3 regions of the Micromonospora sp. M71_S20 genome follow, and region 2 is predicted to be linked to each of the others. Evidence: riboswitches for the same ligand, from Rfam matches in the RefSeq annotation. Region 2 holds a riboswitch; each other region holds the start of a gene.
The links. Region 2 has a riboswitch for cobalamin ahead of DER29_RS15495 (ribonucleoside-diphosphate reductase subunit alpha). Riboswitches for the same ligand answer to the same signal wherever they lie in the genome.

Region 1 (2,255 bases), on a different contig from region 2:
CGCCGGGCTGAGCTGGCTGCTGTCCGTGCAGCGCGCCGACGGCGGTTTCGCCAACGCCGCCGGCACCCCGAACGCCAACAGCACCGGCCTCGCCGCGCAGGCTCTGCACGACGGTCACCGACCGCTGGCCTGGGCACGGGCGCGGGTGTTCCTCGCCGGGCTCCAGGTCGGCTGCGCCGGGGCACCGGCCGACCGGGGCGCGGTCGACTTCGACGGCGGCACCTTCGACCCGGGCACCGCCGCCCGGGCCACCGGCCAGGCCGTCCTCGGCCTGACCGGCGCCGGGTACGCCCGGCTGTCCGCGGCCGGCGCCACCCCGGGCACGCCAATCCCCGCCTGCCCGTGACCCGTTCCGTCGCTCACCCGATTCCAGGAGGAACCGTGTTCCGTCACCGATCCACCGTGCGCGCCCGGCTCGCCGGCCTGCTGGCCGCCGCCGTCGCTGCCGTCGCCCTCACCGCCGTCGAACCCGCCCCACGGGCCGCGCAGGCCGCCGCCTGCACCGGCACCTCCGGCGTCACCGTCGTGGTGGACTTCGCCGCGCTCGGTGGCGGCGTCCAGGTCGCCTGCGCCCCGGGCGATCCGGCCACCGGGGTGGCCGCCCTCCAGGGCGCCGGCTTCACGGTGACCGGCACCCAGCGCTGGGGGCTGGCATTCGTCTGCCGGATCAACGGCAAGCCGACCGTCGCGACCGATCCGTGTGTCAACACCCCGCCCGTCACGGCGTACTGGTCGTACTGGCACGCCTCCAGCGGCGGCGCCTGGTCCTACAGCACGTCCGGCGCGAGCAGCTACAACCCGGCCCCGGGCACCGTCGAGGGCTGGTCGTTCGGCGCGGGCGCCCCGCCGAGCATCGCCGCGCCCTGACCGGAGCCGCACCCGCCGTGACCGCGGTGCCGCACCGGGTGTCGGCCACCGCCCCTGGCGTCGCGAGACGTGCGGGCGGTACGGTGTCGGCACCCGGTGCACACCGGGTCCACAACTGCATACGTCCCGTGTGGGGGGAAGCCGGTTCGAAGCCGGCGCTGACCCGCAACCGTGAGCGAGGCTTCGGCCTCGCGAGCCGGAATGCCTCGCCCGGGACGAGCGGCTTCCACTGTCGAGGTTCACAGGGTGAAGTCCGGGCCACCGAGGCCCGCTCCACCCCCGCTCATCGCATCACGCGAGCGGGGTGTCGCTGTCCCCGGGTGCTTTCCGGAGCTTCCACCGACCGCTCCGCGAAAGGCACCCCTCATGTCCCGGTCCCGCTCCCGGCGCCTCGGTGTCGGCGTGCTTGCCGCCACGGCGGCGACGACCGCCGCGCTCACCGCCGTACCCCTGACCGTCGTGGCCGCACCCGCCCCGGCCCACGCCGCCGCCGCGCGCGACGCGGCTTCGTGGCTGGCCGGCGAGTTCGCCGACGGGGTGCTGCCCGGCCCGTTCGGCGGCCCGGACTGGGGTCTGACCGTCGACGGAGTCCTCGCCCTGTCCGCGACCGGGGTGGACGCGCCGGTCCGTCAGGCCGCGACGGCGCAGGTGGCGGCGCACGTGCGGTCCTACAACAGCTACGACGACTGGGGCATCCCGGGCTTCACCGACGGCGGGGCGACCGCGAAGCTGCTGTACGCCGCCTCCGCCGCCGGAGCTGACCCCACCGACTTCGGCGGCTTCGACCTGCGGACGGAGACCCTGTCGCTGGTCGCCGGAGCGGACGCGGGGCACCAGCGGGGGCGGATCACCAGCCGCACCACCGCCGACAGCGGCCCGGACGCCAGCAACACCTTCGACCAGTCCTTCGCGGTGCTGGGCCTGGCTCGCAGCGGTGACGTGCCGCAGGACACCGTCGACTTCCTCGTCCGGCAGCAGTGCGCGGCCGGTGGGTTCCGGCTCTACCCCGACACCGCCGCCGGCCCGTCCCCGTCCTGTTACGAGCAGGCCGGCGCCACCCTCGACGTCGACTCGACCGCGATGGCCGTGCAGGCGCTGCTCGCCGCCGCTGCCGACGGCGCCACCGGTGCGACCGAAGCTGCCGGCAAGGCCGCGGACTGGCTGGTGGACCAGCAGCACGCCGACGGGTCGTTCGGCGGTTCCGGCCCGACCACCGGCGCGAACTCCAACAGCACCGGCCTCGCCGGACAGGCCCTCGCCGCCGCCGGCCGCGACGCCGAGGCCGCGCGGGCCGCGGGCGCGTTGGCCGCGCTACAGCTCACCGCGGCAGACGGTGGCGCGGCCGCCGCCGACGCGGGCGCCATCGCCTACAACACCGAGAGCCTGGC
Region 2 (2,255 bases):
ACCCGCCGCCCACGGGCGGCACCATCGTGGACAACGCCACGGCGGGGCGGTTCACGGCGAGCACCAACTGGGGCACCTCCTCGTACTCGGCCCAGCGCTACGGGGCCGACTACCGCTTCGCCAACCCCACGCCCGCCAGCGACGCCGCCTGGTTCAAGGTGAACATCCCGACGGCCGGCGACTACCGGATCGAGGTGCGGCACCCGGCCGACCCCGGTTACAACAGCTCGGCCCCGCACGTCGTCGTCACCGCCTCGGGCAACCGCACGGTCAACGTGGACCAGCGCTCCAGCGGCGGCGTGTGGCGCTCGCTGGGCACCTTCGGACTGGCCGCCGGTGACCGCAACCTGGTCGCGGTGAGCCGCTGGACCAGCACCCCCGGCTACGTGGTGGCTGACGCCGTCCGGGTCACCAAGGTCTGACCGCACCGCCCTGGGGGCGGACCGGGATCGTGTGACCACAGGATCCCGGTCCGCTCCCACGTCCGTGCCAGTTGTGGAATTCGCGCACCCGGCAGACCAGGACCGCGCCGCCGGCCGATCCTCCTCCGGCCACAGTCGCCGCTGCTGCCCGCCGTGGTGGAGCGCGATCCGGGCCCAGCACACTCAGGCGCCTGTGGTGTCCACGGCCGCGACTGTACCGAGGGGACGACAGCCCTGCGAGCCGCCGCGGGCGGGCATCGACGCGGACGCCGGGCCGGCGATCGACGGGCGTCACCCGGGCCGCCGACGACACGCCCGAGACCGACATGTGGGGTGTGACAACGACGCCAACCCTATATATGGTGTCGGCGCAGCTGGTTCGGCCGCTCATCCGGAGCGGTCGAGGCAAGAGGGAACCCGGTGGGAATCCGGGACTGCCCCGCAGCGGTGAGTGGGAACGACCGCCGTCATCAGCACTGGGCCGCCAGCGGCCTGGGAAGCGACGGCCAGTAGGAGACCGGCGAGTCCGGTCGCGCCCGCGAGTCCGAAGACCTGCCAGTGCGCCGTACGCCCGCATCCGGGTGTGCGGCGGTCCGAGGCCGCGTGGGACGGCCGACGCCATCCCGACGCGTGCCCGGCGCGCGTCGTCGTCGGTGTCCGCTCCCCGCGTGCCCAGGAATTCCGTCTGGGATCAAGGCTCGCGAGGAGTGAGTGGTGACAGTCACCGAGGTTGTTCCGGCCGACGATGCGGCCGTGGCGGGCCAGCGGCGGCCGCAGATGCGGGTCCGCAAGCGCGACGGCGGCACCGAGGCGGTCGACGTCAACAGGATCGTCCGTGCGGTCGAGCGGTGGGCCGACGACCTCGCCGACGTCGACCCGCTGCGGGTGGCGACCCGGACGATCAGCGGCCTGTACGACGGGGCGACGACGGCCGAACTGGACCGGCTGTCCATCCAGACCGCCGCGGAGATGCTCGGTGAGGAGCCGCAGTACTCGCGGCTGGCCGCCCGCCTGCTGGCCGGGTACGTCGACAAGGAGGTCCGCCGGCAGGGCATCGGCTCCTTCAGCGAGGCGATCCGGCGCGGCCACGCCGAGGGCCTGATCGGCGACGACACCGCGGCGTTCGTCGCCGCCCACGCGAGCGCCCTCGACGCGGCCGTCGATCCGCGCGGTGACCTGCGCTTCGAGTACTTCGGGCTGCGGACGGTCTACGACCGGTACCTGCTGCGCCACCCGACGAGCCGGCTGGTGCTGGAGACCCCGCAGTACTGGCTGCTTCGCGTGGCCTGCGGCCTGTCGCAGGCACCGGACGAGGCGATCGAGTTCTACCGGCTGATGTCGAGCCTGGCGTACCTGCCGAGTTCGCCGACGTTGTTCAACTCCGGCACCCGGCACACCCAGATGTCCTCCTGCTACCTGGTCGACTCCCCGCGCGACGAGCTCGACTCGATCTACCAGCGGTACGCGCAGGTGGCGAACCTGTCGAAGTTCGCCGGAGGGATCGGCATCGCGTTCTCGCGGGTCCGCTCGCGGGGCGCGCTGATCAGGGGCACCAACGGGCAGTCCAACGGGATCGTGCCGTGGCTGCGGACGTTGGACGCCTCGGTGGCGGCGGTCAACCAGGGCGGCCGGCGCAAGGGGGCGGCCTGCGTCTACCTGGAACCGTGGCACCCGGACGTCGAGGAGTTCCTCCAACTGCGGGACAACACCGGTGAGGACGCCCGGCGCACCCACAACCTGAACCTGGCCAACTGGATCCCGGACGAGTTCATGCGGCGGGTGGAGTCCGACGGGGTGTGGTCGCTGTTCGACCCGGACGTGGTGCCGGAGCTG
Region 3 (2,255 bases), 1.1 Mb from region 2:
GTCGACCTGGAGGTGGCGCCCGACCTGTCGCGGGTGCCGGCGGCCGTGCAGGCCTCGGCGTACCGGATCGTGCAGGAGGCGCTCACCAACGTGCTGCGCCACGCGGGCCCGACCCGCTGCCGGATCGCCGTCGCGATCGGGCCCGGGGTGCTGACCGTCGCCGTCGTCGCGACCGGACGGCGGGGCGTGCCGTGGGGCCGCCCGGCCACGGCCTGCGGGGGATGCGCGAACGGGCGGCGATGCACGGCGGCAGCCTGGAGGCCGGCCCCGCGCCCGGCGGCGGGTTCGCCGTCCGTGCCCGGTTGCCGTTCACCGTGGGGGTGTCCGACGATGAGTGAGCCGGTACGCGTGCTCCTGGCCGACGACGAGGCGCTGCTGCGCGGGGCCCTCCGCCTGCTGGTCGACGCCACCCCCGGGATGACCGTGGTGGCGGAGGCCGGCACCGGGCGCGCCGCCGTGGAACTCGCACGGGCGTACGCGCCCGACGTGGTCCTGATGGACATCCGGATGCCCGAACTGGACGGTATCGCCGCCACCGAGCAGGTCACCGCGCTCCGGGACGCGCCGCGGGTGCTCATCCTCACCACGTTCGACCTCGACGAGTACGTGTACCGGGCGTTGCGTGCCGGGGCGAGCGGTTTCCTGCTCAAGGACACGCCACCCGTGCGGCTGCTCGACGCGATCCGGGTGGTCGCCGCCGGCGAGGCGCTGCTGGCCCCGAGCGTCACCCGGCGGCTCATCGCCGAGTTCACCCGACTGCCGGCCGCCCGGCGGGTGTCCGGACGGCTCGACGGGGTGACCCGGCGGGAACGGGAGGTGTTGACGTTGATCACCCGTGGGATGTCCAACGCCGAGATCGAGCGGCACCTGCACCTCAGCCGGGGCACCGTGAAGACGCACATCGGCCGGTTGCTGACGAAGCTGGCCGCCCGCGACCGGGCGCAGCTGGTGATCGCGGGCTACGAATCGGGGCTCGCCGGCCGGTGAGCCGACGTCGACCGTGGTCGAGGTCCCCGTCACCACGTCGGGCAGACGAGGACGCTTCCCGCGCGCCGCAGCCTGCCTGCTGGGGAAGCGGAACGGCACGCGGGCGCCGGGGTGCGCGCGGGTGCCGGGACGCTCGGCCCGTGCGCGTTCCGGGGCCACCGTCACGGTATTCGGCGGCTCAGACCTTACATCGGTCGACGACAATGCGAAAGGCGTGCCTGAAAGGGCGTAATGATCGCTCCCCGTCGATCGACACGAGGTGCCGTGAGCCGGGGTGGGGCGGCGTTGACCGGCGGCCCGGGGTGTGGCAGCATTCGCGGCCTGACGGCAGTGAAGGAAGCCGGTGCGATTCCGGCGCGGTCCCGCCACTGTCACCGGGGAGCGATCCCCCCTCGTGAGTCACGGCCGTGCGTGCGCGGTTGGAAGGCCGGGGGAGAGCGTCGATCCGGGAGCCAGGATACTTCGGCCGTCGGAGCGATTCCAGGGCGTGGACACCCGAGGAGGACCCGATGACGCACCGCGTCTCCCCCATCGACGATCATCGTCGCATCGTGCCCGGTCGTGCCAGCGGCCCCGCTGGCGGCGGCTCTCCCGCGGGCGGCTGCAACGCTGCCCCGCCGGTCAGCCGCCGGGCCGCCGCGCACCCGCCGGCCCGCACCGCGCCCGCCGTCGGTCGCCCGGCATTCGGTGGTGCCCGCACCGTGACCGGCCGGCTCGCCGCCGTGCCCGGGCGCGCCCTCGCCACCTACCGCTGACGCCCGCACCGCGCCGCCCGACCCCGCCGGCCCGCCGGTGAGCCGGCCGCCGGCCCGTCGTACCCGCTGAACCGCGCCCATCCCCGCATCGCCCGGTCGTCCCCGCGTCGACCCGGGCGTCACTCTCCGGAGCTGTCCGTGCGCATCCTGCTGCTGTCCACCGCCGACACCGACCTGCTCGCCGCCCGCGCCAGCGACGCCGACTACCGGCTCGCCAACCCCGCCCGGGTCGCCGCCGACGCCGTGCCGGCGCTGCTCGACGGCGTCGACCTCGCCGTCGTACGCCTGCTCGGCGGCCGGCAGGCGTGGCCGGACGGGCTCGCGGCGGTGCTGGCCTCCGGCGTGCCGACGGTCGTGCTCGGCGGCGAGAACGTGCCGGACGCGGAGCTGATGGCGGCCTCCACCGTGGCCTCCGGGGTGGCCACCCAGGCGCTGGCCTACCTGGTCGAGGGCGGGCCGGAGAACCTCGCCCAGCTCGCCCGGTTCCTCTCCGACACGGTGCTGCTCACCGGC

Region 1: linked by a shared signal. The riboswitch ahead of DER29_RS30880 (prenyltransferase/squalene oxidase repeat-containing protein) and the one ahead of DER29_RS15495 (ribonucleoside-diphosphate reductase subunit alpha) in region 2 are both predicted to bind cobalamin.
Region 3: linked by a shared signal. The riboswitch ahead of DER29_RS20290 (hypothetical protein) and the one ahead of DER29_RS15495 (ribonucleoside-diphosphate reductase subunit alpha) in region 2 are both predicted to bind cobalamin.

The regions. Positions count from the first base shown of each region.
Region 1 is NZ_RCCV01000004.1:396,142-398,396, reverse strand. It holds gene DER29_RS30890 (prenyltransferase/squalene oxidase repeat-containing protein) at 1-346, shown strand, start outside; gene DER29_RS30885 (hypothetical protein) at 382-867, shown strand; cobalamin riboswitch at 956-1,096, shown strand; gene DER29_RS30880 (prenyltransferase/squalene oxidase repeat-containing protein) at 1,234-2,255, shown strand, end outside.
Region 2 is NZ_RCCV01000001.1:3,596,239-3,598,493, forward strand. It holds gene DER29_RS15490 (N-acetylmuramoyl-L-alanine amidase) at 1-422, shown strand, start outside; cobalamin riboswitch at 781-997, shown strand; gene DER29_RS15495 (ribonucleoside-diphosphate reductase subunit alpha) at 1,200-2,255, shown strand, end outside.
Region 3 is NZ_RCCV01000001.1:4,723,049-4,725,303, reverse strand. It holds gene DER29_RS35480 (response regulator transcription factor) at 331-987, shown strand; cobalamin riboswitch at 1,321-1,450, shown strand; gene DER29_RS20290 (hypothetical protein) at 1,497-1,742, shown strand; gene cobN (cobaltochelatase subunit CobN) at 1,881-2,255, shown strand, end outside.